Regions from separate parts of the Kitasatospora hibisci genome, predicted to be linked through region 2. Evidence: predicted binding sites of a transcription regulator. Region 2 holds the regulator's gene; each other region holds the start of a gene.
What was found. The regulator HspR, encoded in region 2, represses chaperone genes until heat shock. The targets are predictions, from matches to a motif close to TTGAGNNNNNNNNNCTCAA.
Positions count from the first base shown of each region.

Region 1 (4,294 bases), 3.5 Mb from region 2:
AGGTGGAACACCACCTCGCTGCCGCCCAGGACCGAGGTGAGGGCGGGCAGGTCCAGGACGTCGATCCGGGCGTGCTCGGCGGCGGGGTTGAGGTACTGGTCGGTGGTGTCCACCGCGAGCACCTCGTGTCCGGCGGCGAGCAGCCGGTCCACGACATGCGAGCCGATGAATCCGCACCCCCCGGTGACGGCTATGCGCACGATCTCTCTCCTTCTCCGGCCCGCCCGGGGGTTCGTCCGCTTCGGCGGACGGCTCGGACGGGCACTCTGGGACGGACTCTCTCGGGCCGCCCGCCGGGGCGGCTCCGGCATCACCCGGCGAGCCGCCGGTGGACGGCCGTGACCGCCTCGATCACCTGGTCGGTCTCGTCCTCGGTCATGTCGGAGTGCACCGGCAGGCAGATCTGGCGCGCGCAGAGGTCCTCGGCGACCGGAAGCGGGCCCCGCCGATAGGGGGCGAGCACCGGCTGCAGGTGCAGTGGCAGGTCGTACACCTCGCCGGAGAGGCGGACGTCGAAGTCCTCGGCCACGGCCCGCTTGAACGCGGCGCGGTCGACGCCGGGCGGCAGCAGCGCCACGTACTTGTAGTAGTTGCCGCGGGATCCGGCCGGCTCGGTGATCGGCTGCAGGCCGTCGAGCGCGGCGAGCGCCTCGTCGTAGCGCTGGGCGACCTGCCGCCTTGTCTCCACGAACTCCTTGAGCCGGCGCAGGTGCACCGTGCCGACGGCGGCGTTCAGCTCGCTCATCCGCCAGGAGGCGCCGAGCCGGACGTGGTGGTTGGTGGTGAACGAGCCCTTGCCCTGGTCGCGGTAGATCCGGGCCTCGTCGCGCAGCTCGGCGGAGTCGGTGAGGATCATGCCGCCCTCGCCGCTGGTGGTGACCTTGGTCGGGTAGAACGAGAAGGCGCCGGCCAGGCCGAAGGTGCCGGCGGCGCGCCCGCCGTGGGTGCTGCCGTGGGCGTGGGCGGCGTCCTCGACCAGCGGGACGCCCCGGCGGTCGCAGATCGCGCGCAGGGCGTCCACCGCGGGGGTGACCAGCCCGCCGATGTGCACGAGGACGACGGCCGCGGTGTCCGGGGTGAGCGCCGTCTCCAGGGTGGCGGGGCTCAGCGCCAAGGTCTGCGCGTCCACGTCGGCGATGACCGGCCGGCCGCCCGCGTGCACGACGGCGGCGGCGGTCGCGTAGAAGGTGACGGCCGGGACGACCACGTCGCGGTCCCGGACGTCGACGGTCCGCAGCGCGATCTCCAGTGCGGCCGTCCCGCTGGCGACGGCGACCGCGTGCGCGGCGCCGTGCTCGGCGGCGAAGGCCTGCTCGAACCGCTCGGTCCACGGGCCGAGCGTCAGCGCGCCGGTGGCGAGGATCTCGGTCACCGCGTCCGCGACGGCCGAACGGTCGATCTCGTCGAACACGATGCGAGCGGCTGGCACGCCCATCGGGCCTCCTCCGGCAGCGGGTGAAGACAGCTTCGGACAGAACGATCGGATCCGGGCGGACCGGGAGGAACCGGTCGGGCCAGGCACATCACGCTACTTCCCCCGCCCGGCCCGGGCCCGTCGTCGCCGCCCGCCCGGGTGATCCCGTGGCCGCGCGCCGCAGGTCAGTGCCGGTTCGCGGGGCCGGCCGACCCGGGCGGGTCGTGGTGCGGTCGGAGCGTGGCCCGTCGGAGCGCGGCGATCGGTCGCCCGGAGCGCCGGCGCCCGCGCCGGGCGGCGTTACCGGCAGCATCGAGTGACAATTGAATTGACACGAATCCGCTCAACTTTCATGAGCGGTCGCGAAGAGCGGCGGCAAGGCCCCGCCGGGCGGCGGTGCGCCCGCACGATCCGGTGCGGGCGTGCGGCCCGGCGTCGGCCGGGTCGCTCAGGAGGGAGGACCACGATGGCTCGCTCAGTCGGGATCGACCTGGGCACCACCAACTCCGTCGTCTGCGTGCTGGAGGGCGGTGAGCCCGCCGTCGTGCCGAACGCTGAGGGTGCCCGCACCACGCCGTCGGTGGTCGCGTTCGCCAAGGGCGGCGAGGTGCTGGTCGGCGAGGTGGCCAAGCGCCAGGCGGTGACCAACGTCGACCGTACGGCCCGGTCGGTGAAGCGGCACGTCGGCGATGCGCAGTGGCGCTTTCCCGAGACCGGGGACGTCGACGGCAAGAGGTACACCGCGCAGGAGATCTCCGCCCGGGTACTGCAGAAGCTGAAGCGGGACGCCGAGTCCTACCTGGGCGAGGACGTGACCGATGCCGTGGTCACCGTCCCCGCGTACTTCAACGACTCCCAGCGCACCGCGACCAAGGAGGCGGGCGAGATCGCCGGCCTGCGGGTGCTGCGCATCGTCAACGAGCCGACGGCCGCCGCGCTGGCCTACGGCCTGGACAAGGGGAACGACCAGACGATCCTGGTCTTCGACCTCGGCGGCGGCACCTTCGACGTCTCGCTGCTGGAGATCGGCGAGGGGGTCGTCGAGGTGAATTCCACCAACGGTGACACCCGTCTCGGCGGTGACGACTGGGACCAGAAGGTCGTCGACCACCTGGTGCGGCAGTTCAAGAACGGCTACGGGGTCGACCTGTCCAAGGACAGGATGGCCGCGCAGCGGCTGCGCGAGGCCGCCGAGAAGGCCAAGATCGAGCTCTCCTCGGCCACCGAGACGACGATCAACCTGCCCTACGTGAGTGCCTCCGCCGACGGGCCGCTGCACCTGGAGGAGAAGCTCACCCGGGCCCAGTTCGAACAGCTCACCTCCGACCTGCTGGAGCGCTGCCGCGGACCGTTCCACCAGGCCGTGGAGGACGCGGGGATCCAGGTCTCGGACATCGACCACGTGATCCTGGTGGGCGGCTCGACCCGGATGCCGGCCGTCACGGAGCTGGTCAAGTCGCTCACCGGCAAGGACCCGCACAAGGGCGTCAACCCGGACGAGGTCGTCGCCGTGGGCGCCTCGCTCCAGGCCGGCGTGCTGAAGGGCGAGGTCAAGGACGTCCTGCTGCTCGACGTCACCCCGCTGTCCCTCGGCATCGAGACCAAGGGCGGCATCATGACCAGGCTGATCGAGCGCAACACCACGATCCCGACCAAGCGCTCCGAGATCTTCACCACGGCCGAGGACAACCAGCCGTCCGTGCAGATCCAGGTCTACCAGGGCGAGCGCGAGATCGCCGCGTACAACAAGAGGCTCGGCATGTTCGAGCTGACCGGCCTGCCGCCGGCCCCCCGCGGCCTGCCCCAGATCGAGGTCACCTTCGACATCGACGCCAACGGCATCATGCACGTCGGTGCCAAGGACCTCGGGACGGGGCGGGAGCAGAAGATGACCGTCACCGGCGGCTCGGCGCTGCCGAAGGACGACATCGCGCGGATGATGCGCGAGGCGGAGCAGCACGCGGAGGAGGACCGGCTGCGCAAGGAGGCGGCGGAGACGCGGAACCAGGCAGAGCAGCTCGTCTACTCGACCGAGAAGGTCCTCGCCGACAACCCCGGCAAGGTGCCCGAGGACGTGAAGTCCGAGGTGGAGGCGGCCCTTTCGGAGCTTCGGGAGACGCTGAAGGGTGAGGACGCCGTAGCCGTCCGCGCCGCGATGGACCGGGCGGTGGTGGTCGCGCAGAAGATCGGTGCGGCGCTCTACGCCCAGTCCGCGGGTGGCCAGGCGTCCGGTGCGCAGGCCGCCGGGGCCCAGGGTGGTACCGGCGGCGGAGAGGCCGGCGCGGGGGAGGAGGAGGTCGTCGACGCCGAGATCGTGGACGAGGACAAGCCGAGGGGCGGGACGGGCTGAGCCGACGCCGGGCCGGGGCCGGGCCGGGCCGGGGTGGGGTGGGCCCTGACGCCGGCCCCCGCCCGTGGGGCGTGGCCCGGGCGGGGCGGGGAACGCCGGGGGAGAGGGAGGCGGCGGTGGAACGGGTGAACCGGGTGGAGCAGGGGGATCCGATGGCGGGGAGGGCGAGCACCCACGCCGGTGACCGCGGCGCGGCAGCGGGGCCGGCCAGGACCCCGCCCCCGATCCCGGTCGCTGCCGTGTGGGTGGTCGGCATCGACGTCGGCGGTACCGGCGCCCGGCTCGCCCTCGCCCCGGCCGACCGGTCGGACGACCTCGCCGGCGCGCGGACCCGCGACCTGCCGGTCGCCGCGCGGATCGCGGCCGCCGGCCATGACGCCGGCGCGCTGCTGGCCCGACTGATCCCCGAACTCGCATCACTGACGGCCGAGTTGCCGCACCAAGCGCACATCGGTGCGGTCGCCGTCGGTGCGACCGGGATGGCGCTGCTCGGCCGTGACCTGGTCGCCGGGCTTCCTCGTCCGCTGGCC
Region 1 covers NZ_CP171642.1:703,450-707,743, reverse strand. The annotation lists gene ACF9IK_RS03290 (NAD-dependent epimerase/dehydratase family protein) at 1-200, opposite strand, end outside; gene ACF9IK_RS03285 (DegT/DnrJ/EryC1/StrS family aminotransferase) at 311-1,429, opposite strand; gene dnaK (molecular chaperone DnaK) at 1,881-3,764, shown strand; gene ACF9IK_RS03275 (N-acetylglucosamine kinase) at 3,881-4,294, shown strand, end outside.
Region 1: dnaK (molecular chaperone DnaK) is a predicted target of HspR. The motif match lies at 1,743-1,761, and genes of this name have one in related genera.

Region 2 (4,294 bases):
CGAGGCCTCGGAGAAGGTCTCCACCACCGCCCAGAAGCTCGGCCAGGCCCTCTACGCCAACGCCGACGCCGCGGGTGCCGCGCCGGCCGGCGACGCCACGGGCGCCAAGGACGACGACGTCGTCGACGCCGAGATCGTGGACGACGAGAAGCCCAAGGGTGGTGCGGCATGACGGAGAAGCCGCAGGGTGCTGAGCCCGGCGACGACTCCGCCGCCGAGGAGGCCGTGGTCAAGGCGGCCGAGGAGGCCGCCGCGGCGGGCTCCGACGAGGACGTCGCCGTGGCCAAGCGCGAGCTGGCCGAGCGGACCGCGGACCTCCAGCGCCTCCAGGCCGAGTACCAGAACTACCGCAAGCGCGTCGAGCGCGACCGGCTGACGGTGCGCGAGATCGCGGTCTCCAACATCCTGGAGTCCCTGATCCCGGTCCTGGACGACATCGGCCGGGCCCGCGAGCACGGCGAGGTGACGGGCGGCTTCAAGTCCGTCGCCGAGTCGCTGGAGACCGTCGTCGCCAAGCTGGGCCTGCAGCAGTTCGGCAAGGAGGGCGAGCCCTTCGATCCGACCATGCACGAGGCGCTGATGCACAGCTACTCCTCGGACGTCACCGAGGACACCTGTGTCCAGATCCTCCAGCCCGGCTACCGGATCGGCGAGCGGATCATCCGCCCGGCGATGGTGGCGGTGGCGGAGCCCCAGCCCGGTACCCAGACCACCTCCGCCCCGGACGCCGAGTCCGGGAAGTCCGCGAAGTCCGCGGACTCGGACGAGGCTGACGGTGGCGCGGACAGCTGACCACCTGTGACAGCTGAGACCCTGTGCGCTGCGGAGTCGTACGCCGGCCAGTACGGCGGCCGGCTCCGCAGCGCCGTACCTGTTGGCGCCGTAACTGTTGACTCTGGGAGGTGGCGGGAGCGCATGAGCGTGCGAAGCGAGCGAATCGTCGAGAGGTGCGCGTTCCGCGAAGCGGCCGCCGAGCGGAGCGAGGTGGGCGCATGAGCGTGCGAAGCGAGCGAATCGTCGAGAGGTGCGCGTTCCGCGAAGCGGCCGCCGAGCGGAGCGAGGTGGGCGCATGAGCGGCAAGGATTTCGTGGAGAAGGACTACTACAAGGTCCTCGGCGTGCCCAAGGACGCCTCCGCCACCGAGATCAAGAAGACCTACCGCAAGCTGGCGCGCGAGTTCCACCCCGACGCCAACAAGGGCGACACCAAGGCCGAGGACCGCTTCAAGGACATCTCCGAGGCCTACGACGTCCTGTCGGACGAGAAGCGCCGCAAGGAGTACGACGAGGCGCGCGCCCTCTTCGCCAGCGGCGGCTTCCGCGCCGGCGGCCCCGGCGGCGGCAACTACGGCTTCGACTTCGGCGACCTCTTCAGCGGCAGCCAGGGCGGTTCCGGCGGCGGCCTCGGCGACGTCTTCGGCGGCCTCTTCAACCGCGGCGGCGGCCGGCAGGCCCAGCCGCGGCGAGGCGCCGACGTCGAGACCGAGGTGACGCTCTCCTTCGAGGAGGCCGTCGACGGCGCGACCGTCCCGCTGCGGATGACCAGCCAGGCCCCCTGCCGCACCTGCAGCGGCACCGGCGCCAAGGCCGGCACCACCCCCCGGGTCTGTCCGACCTGTGTCGGCGCCGGCACCGTCAGCCGCGGACAGGGCGCCTTCGCCCTGTCCGAGCCCTGCCGGGACTGCCGCGGCCGGGGCATGATCGTCGACGACCCGTGCCCCGACTGCCACGGCAGCGGCCGGGCCAGCTCGGCCCGCACCATGCAGGTGCGGATCCCGGCCGGCGTCCAGGACGCCCAGCGCATCCGCCTCAAGGGCAAGGGTGCCCAGGGCGAGCGCGGCGGCCAGCCCGGCGACCTCTACGTCACCGTGCACGTCGACCCGCACCCGGTCTTCGGCCGCAAGGCCGACAACCTCACCGTGACCGTCCCGGTCTCCTTCCCCGAGGCCGCTCTGGGCGGCACCATCGAGGTACCGACGCTGAACGGCCCCTCGGTGAAGCTCAAGCTGCCCCCGGGCAGTGCCAACGGCCTCACCCTGCGGGCCCGCGGCAAGGGCGCCACCCGCAAGGACGGCACCCGCGGCGACCTCCTGGTCACCGTGGAGGTCGTGGTGCCGCAGCACGTCACCGGCGACGCGCTGACGGCCCTGGAGCAGTACCGCGAGGCCACCGCCTCGGACGACCCGCGTGCCGCCCTCTTCAAGGCGGCGGAGGGAGCGTGACGACCAGATGACCCCCGACAGCAACGCGCGCGGCCCGATCGGCCCCGGGATCGGCGAGGGCCTGCCCGGGTCCGCCGCACCGCGCGCCCGCCGCACCGCCCCGCCGCCGCAGTACGTCCTCACCGAGGACACCCCGGTGTACGTGATCTCGGTCGCGGCCGAGCTCTCCGGCCTGCACCCGCAGACCCTGCGCCAGTACGACCGGCTCGGCCTGGTCTGCCCGGACCGCACCGCCGGCCGCGGGCGGCGCTACTCGGCCCGGGACATCCAGCAGCTGCGCGAGGTCCAGCGGCTCTCCCAGGACGAGGGCATCAACCTGGCCGGCATCAAGCGGATCATCGAGCTGGAGAACCAGGTCACCGCGCTCCAGTCCCGCATAGCGGAACTGATCGACTCGCTGGAGGGCGCCGCCACCACGCTCCAGCAGCGCGAGGCCGCCGTGCACGCCTCGTACCGCCGCGATCTCGTCCCGTACCAGCCGCCGACCCAGTCGAGCGCGCTGGTCGTCTGGCGGCCGAAGCGCTGACCGGCCCACTCACCGACGGCCGCCGGTTCCCTCCTGAACGGGGGGTGCCGGCGGCTCGGTGTTTGATGAGAGGCTGCCACTCGACAGCCCCACCGCGAACCGGTGGAACAATGCCTGATCCCGAACCCGACCCACGACCTAAGATCGCCGGCGGGGGCGCGTACAGTCCTGGAGCCAATCTGTCGTCGAGAAGGAGCCGCGAATGAGCGGGAGGGACGACTCCACCGCGGGCGTCGGCACGCAGGGCACCCTGTCCTCAGGCGCCCACGATCTCTATCTCGCGGTTATCCGCACGCACGGCCGTATCGCGCGCAAGGAAGTGGCGGAATCCGAGTACAGCTATCTCAGCGAACTGCTGGACATCGGCCTTCTCGTCCCCGACACAGATGATCCGCACGTTCTGCTGGCCGCCGATCCGCAGCAGCTCTCGTCCGGCCTGAGCGCGACCTGGCAGCGCCAGGCGCTGGAACTCCTGGCCCGCGCAATAGCCATACCCGGCGACCTCCAGGGGCTCGCCGACGCCTTTCACAACCCGGACGCGACCGGGGGGACGGTCGAATACGTCCGCGGCAAGGCGATCATCAATCAGCGCATCAATCACGCGGTCGCCTCGGCGAAGGAAGAGGTGCTCGCCGCCCAGCCCGGCGGTCCCCGGCCTCCGGAGGTCCTCTCCCAAACCCTCGCCGAGGACATCGAGGATTTGCGGCGGGGAATCTCCGCACGGACCATCTACCACCCGAGCACCCGGTACCACGCGCCGACCAGAGACTACGTGGCGACGCTCACCGAGGCCGGCGGGAGGTTCCGCACGCTGGACGAGCCGTACACCCGGCTGATCATCGTCGACCGGGCGCTGGCCGTCATTCCGGTGGCCGAGGACCTGAACCTGGCCGCGTTCATCCACGACCCGGCGGTCATCCACTTCCTCACGCACGAGGTGTTCGAGCGCAACTGGAACCGCGGGCTCGACTTCAGCGGCGGGCGGACCGTCCCCCAGCAGGTGGTGTCCCGGATGCGGCAGACGATCATCGACCTGCTGCTCGACGGCACCAACCACAGAGTCATCGCCCGCCGGCTCGGCATCAGCGAACGCACCCTGGCCCGCCACCTCGCCGAGATGCGGGAGGACTACAAGGTGGAATCGCTGTTCCAGCTGGGGTACGCGCTGGCGCGGTCGTCACGGGAGTCCCACCACGGGCCTGCCAATCCCGCCGCCCCCGGGAACGGGTGAGCGGCGAGATTCGCAGCCCAACCGACCGTCAGGTCCAGGAGTGGTCCTGGTCCAGCAGCAGAGCGGAAGCCTGATCGGAAACACCGTTCGCGCCGTCCTCGGAAACCGAGTAATTGACATGAACGGAACGATCAGCATGATGGCCAGTGGCAAAAGCACTGGCGCCAAGCATCACGAGGACGCCGGCGGCCATCGTCACCATGACCGTCCGAGCAGCCCGACGTATACGAGACATGCGCGCACCTCATCCTCTAGTGGCACGTCGGATCGAATACACGCGCGACGCACCGTCAAACGATCAGATGGTGCCACACGG
Region 2 covers NZ_CP171642.1:4,205,494-4,209,787, reverse strand. The annotation lists gene dnaK (molecular chaperone DnaK) at 1-172, shown strand, start outside; gene grpE (nucleotide exchange factor GrpE) at 169-792, shown strand; gene dnaJ (molecular chaperone DnaJ) at 1,070-2,221, shown strand; gene ACF9IK_RS18135 (heat shock protein transcriptional repressor HspR) at 2,229-2,747, shown strand; gene ACF9IK_RS18130 (helix-turn-helix domain-containing protein) at 2,950-3,978, shown strand; gene ACF9IK_RS18125 (hypothetical protein) at 4,007-4,180, opposite strand.

Region 3 (4,294 bases), 1.1 Mb from region 2:
CGTCGGTACGAACCCTGCGGCCGGAGAGCAGCGAGGCCAGCGCGGTGGTCATGGTGATGCCGGCACTCGGCCCGTCCTTCGGGACGGCCCCGGCGGGGACGTGCAGGTGCACGCCGCGGTCCCGCAGCGAGGTGACCGGCAGTTCGAGCTCGGCGCCGCGCGAGCGCAGGAAGGAGAGCGCGATGTGTGCCGACTCCTTCATCACGTCGCCCAGCTGCCCGGTCAGGGTGAGCCCGGTACCGCCGGTCTCGGCGTCGGCGAGCGAGGCCTCGATGTAGAGGACGTCGCCGCCGGCGCCGGTCACCGCGAGGCCGGTGGCCACGCCGGGCACGGCGGTGCGCCGCTCGGCCGGTTCCTGGGCGGACTCGGGGACGTGGTGCGGCCGGCCGATCAGGGCGCGCAGGTCGTCGGCGCCGATCGCGGCGGGCAGCTCGCGCTCGCCCAGCTCGCTCTGCGCGGCGATCTTGCGCAGCACCCGGGCGATCGAGCGTTCGAGGTTCCGCACGCCGGCCTCGCGGGTGTACTCGCCGGCCAGTCGGCGCAGCGCCTCCTCGTCGACCGCGGCCTCCCCGGTCTTCAGGCCGGCCCTCTCCAGCTGGCGCGGGAGCAGGTGGTCGCGGGCGATGACGACCTTCTCGTCTTCGGTGTAGCCGTCCAGCCGGACCAGCTCCATCCGGTCGAGCAACGGCTCGGGGATGGCCTCCAGCACGTTGGCGGTGGCGAGGAAGACGACGTCGGAGAGGTCGAGCTCGACCTCCAGGTAGTGGTCCCGGAAAGTGTGGTTCTGCGCCGGGTCCAGCACCTCAAGCAGGGCGGCCGCCGGGTCGCCGCGGTAGTCGGAGCCGACCTTGTCGATCTCGTCCAGCAGGACCACCGGGTTCATCGAGCCGGCCTCCTTGACGGCCCGCACCAGGCGGCCGGGCAGTGCGCCGACGTACGTGCGCCGGTGACCGCGGATCTCGGCCTCGTCCCGGACGCCGCCGAGCGCCACCCGCACGAACTTGCGGCCCATGGCCCGGGCCACCGACTCGCCGAGCGAGGTCTTGCCGACGCCGGGCGGGCCGACCAGCGCGAGCACCGCGCCGCCGCGCCGCCCGCCGACCAGCCCGAGGCCCTGGTCGGCCCGGCGCTTGCGGACCGCCAGGTACTCGACGATCCGGTCCTTCACGTCGGCCAGGCCGGAGTGGTCGGCGTCCAGCACCGCGCGGGCGCCGGCGATGTCGTAGGCGTCCTCGGTGCGCTCGTTCCACGGCAGCTCCAGGACGGTGTCCAACCAGGTGCGGATCCAGGAACCCTCCGGCGACTGGTCGGAGGCCCGCTCCAGCTTGTCGACCTCCTTGAGCGCGGCCTCGCGGACCTTCTCGGGCAGGTCGGCGGCCTCCACCCGGGCGCGGTAGTCGCCCTCCTCGTCGGCCAGGTCGCCGTTCAGCTCGGCCAGCTCCTTGCGGACGGCCTCCAGCTGGCGGCGGAGCAGGAACTCCTTCTGCTGCCTGGCCACGCCCTCCTCGACGTCCTTGCGGATGGTGTCGTTGACCTCCTCCTCGGCGAGGTGGTCGCGCAGCAGCGTCAGCGCGTACTCCAGCCGGGCCACCTGGTCGGCCTCCAGCAGCACCTTGAGCTTCTGCTCGGCGGTGACGAAGGGCGCGTAGCCGATGTTGTCGGCCAGCTCGCCGACGCCCTCGATCTGGGCCACGCGGTCGACGATCTGCCAGGCGCCGCGCTTGCGCAGCCACTGGGTGGAGAGCGCCTTGTACTCCTTGACCAGCTCGGCTGCACGCCCGGCCACCGGGGTGCCGACCGAGGACTCCCGGAACGGCGTGGTCTCCACCCAGAGCGCGGCGCCGGGCCCGGTGGTGCCGACGCCGATCCGGACCCGGCGCACGGCGCGGACCAGCGCGGCCGGGTCGCCGTCGGCCAGCCGGCCGACCTGCTCGACGGTGGCGAGGGTGCCCGCCGCCGCGTACGAGCCGTCCACCCGCGGGACCAGCAGGACCTGGGGCTTGCCGGTGCCGGCGGCCGCGGCCCGCGCGGCCTCCACCGCGGCGCGCACCTCGGTGTCCTTCAGGTCCAGCGGGACGACCATGCCCGGGAGCACGACCTCGTCGTCGAGCGGCAGCACGGGCAGGGTGAGCGGTGTGGACGTCGATGCCATGATCTCTCCCCAGTCAGTGAACTTGAGCTGACCTGACTAAGGTTTGGCAAGCCTCGGATGTTCCCCGCCCCCTGTTCGCCGTGAGCGAACAGGGAGGGGTGCCGGAGGGCCCGTCAAAAGCACCTGCGAGGGGTCACATCCGGTCGAGCACCGCGGCCCCGCCGGACGCGGAGGGCGCGGCGGGCGCGGCGGGGGCGCCCGCCGGCACCGGGGCCTGGGCGACCGCCCCGGGGTGGTGCGCACGCCGGTCGGGGACGCGGCGCAGCCAGCGCCAGAGCGCCACCCCGGCCAGCAGCGCCGCCGGGTGGCCGATCCCCGTCACCAGGTCCTGGTCGGTGGTGTACTGGTCGGCGAGCAGCAGAGCGGCACCGCCCAGGGCGAGCAGCCGGCCGCGCGAGCGGAGCAGCCCCGCCAGGGCGGCGAGGCTGGCCAGCACGCCGTAGCTGACGCCGATGTCCAGGCGGTCGAGCTCGGCGGGCTCCAGCCGCCCGGTCGCCACGGCGGCGATCACCACGGCCTGCGAGAGCACCGTCGCGGCGATGTGGCCGGTCGCGAACACCGCCGCCGCCCGCCCCGCGCCGACGCGGCGCTCCAGCGGTGCGACGGTGAGGGCGAAGGCCCAGAGGTACGGCATCCAGACCGTCCCGGCCACCCAGAAGCCGCTGAGCAGCAGCGCGCGCAGCGGGTGGTGCAACAGGTTGTCCCCGTCCGAGCTGGACGCCTCCTGCAGGCGGAGCACCAGGTCCGGGTCGGCGAGCATCGCGAAGGTGGTGGTGGCGCCGACGACGGCGACGTAGCCGAGCGCGAAGGGGTTGCGCCGCGGGGTCGGCACCCGGGCCAGCAGCCAGCCCAGCAGGACCGACCGTAGACCGAGCCGCAGCATCCCGTACGGCGGCCCGGAACCGGTGCCCGCGCCGGGCCCTCGGCGTGGCCCGCTCCGCTCGGCGCCGATCCGCAGCCCCGCCATGCCGCCTCCGCTCCAGACCCCGCAGCCCTCGGCTCCCCGTCCGGTGCCCAACGTACCGGCGAACGCCGGAAATCCCGCCCCCCGATCCTTGTCGTGGCCACGTTACGTCCGGGCCCTGGGAGTCGGCTGGGAAATCCCCGTGAAGATCGGCGGGCCGGCTGCAGCCGGAACCCCGGTATTTGGTCCGGACCATCCCTCTGTTTACGCACGAGTAGCGGCTCTGACCGGCGGCTAGGCGTCAACTGGACTGCATACATACCGTTACGCAGTGAAAATTCGCCGGGTAAGGTATCGGCCCGTGCCCACTTCCGAGTGGGTCCGAGGGCGGCCCGACAAGCCGGCCCGCGGGCCGGAAACGTCCGGTCCACCTGCCGGGAACCACCCGTTGTCCGTACGCTGCGGAGTGCGCGGGAGACGTGGGCAGTCCACACCTGTCCACCGATCCACGCGCGTTCGAAACGGGACGGCGGACCCGGCACAGTCCACGACGGAACAAGACTACGAGCGGAGCCCCGCCATCCCCACAGGTGGCCGGCCCGCAGCCCTGGGGGCGGTGGCGTGACCGTGACAGAAATTCAGCAGGACAACCACAACAGCGGCGGCACGGTGAGCAGCCAGCGCAGAGTGCTGGTGGTGGAGGACGAACCCACGATCGCGGAGTCGATCGCGGCCCGACTGGGCGCGGAGGGCTTCAAGGTCGCCGTGGCCCACGACGGTCCGGGCGCGGTCGACGGCTTCCACACCTGGCAGCCTGACCTGGTCGTCCTCGACATCATGCTGCCCGGGTTCGACGGCCTGGAAGTGTGCCGCCGGATCCAGGCCCAGCGCCCGGTGCCGGTTCTGATGCTGACCGCCCGCGACGACGAGACGGACCTGCTGGTCGGCCTCGGCGTCGGGGCGGACGACTACATGACCAAGCCGTTCTCCATGCGGGAGCTGGCGGCCCGGGTCAACGTGCTGCTGCGCCGCGTCGAGCGCGCCCAGCAGGCGGCCCGCACGCCCGCGCTCGGCAGCCTGCGCTTCGGCGAGCTGGAGATCGATCACGTGCAGCGGCGGGTCCGGCTGTCCTCGGGCGACGTCCACCTGACGCCGACCGAGTTCGACCTGCTCGCCTGCCTGGCCGCCCAGCCGCGCGCCGTGCTCACCCGCGAGCAGCTGCTGGCCGAGGTCTGGGA
Region 3 covers NZ_CP171642.1:3,083,199-3,087,492, forward strand. The annotation lists gene lon (endopeptidase La) at 1-2,152, opposite strand, end outside; gene ACF9IK_RS13070 (rhomboid-like protein) at 2,286-3,119, opposite strand; gene ACF9IK_RS13075 (response regulator transcription factor) at 3,684-4,294, shown strand, end outside.
Region 3: lon (endopeptidase La) is a predicted target of HspR. The motif match lies at 2,175-2,193, and genes of this name have one in related genera.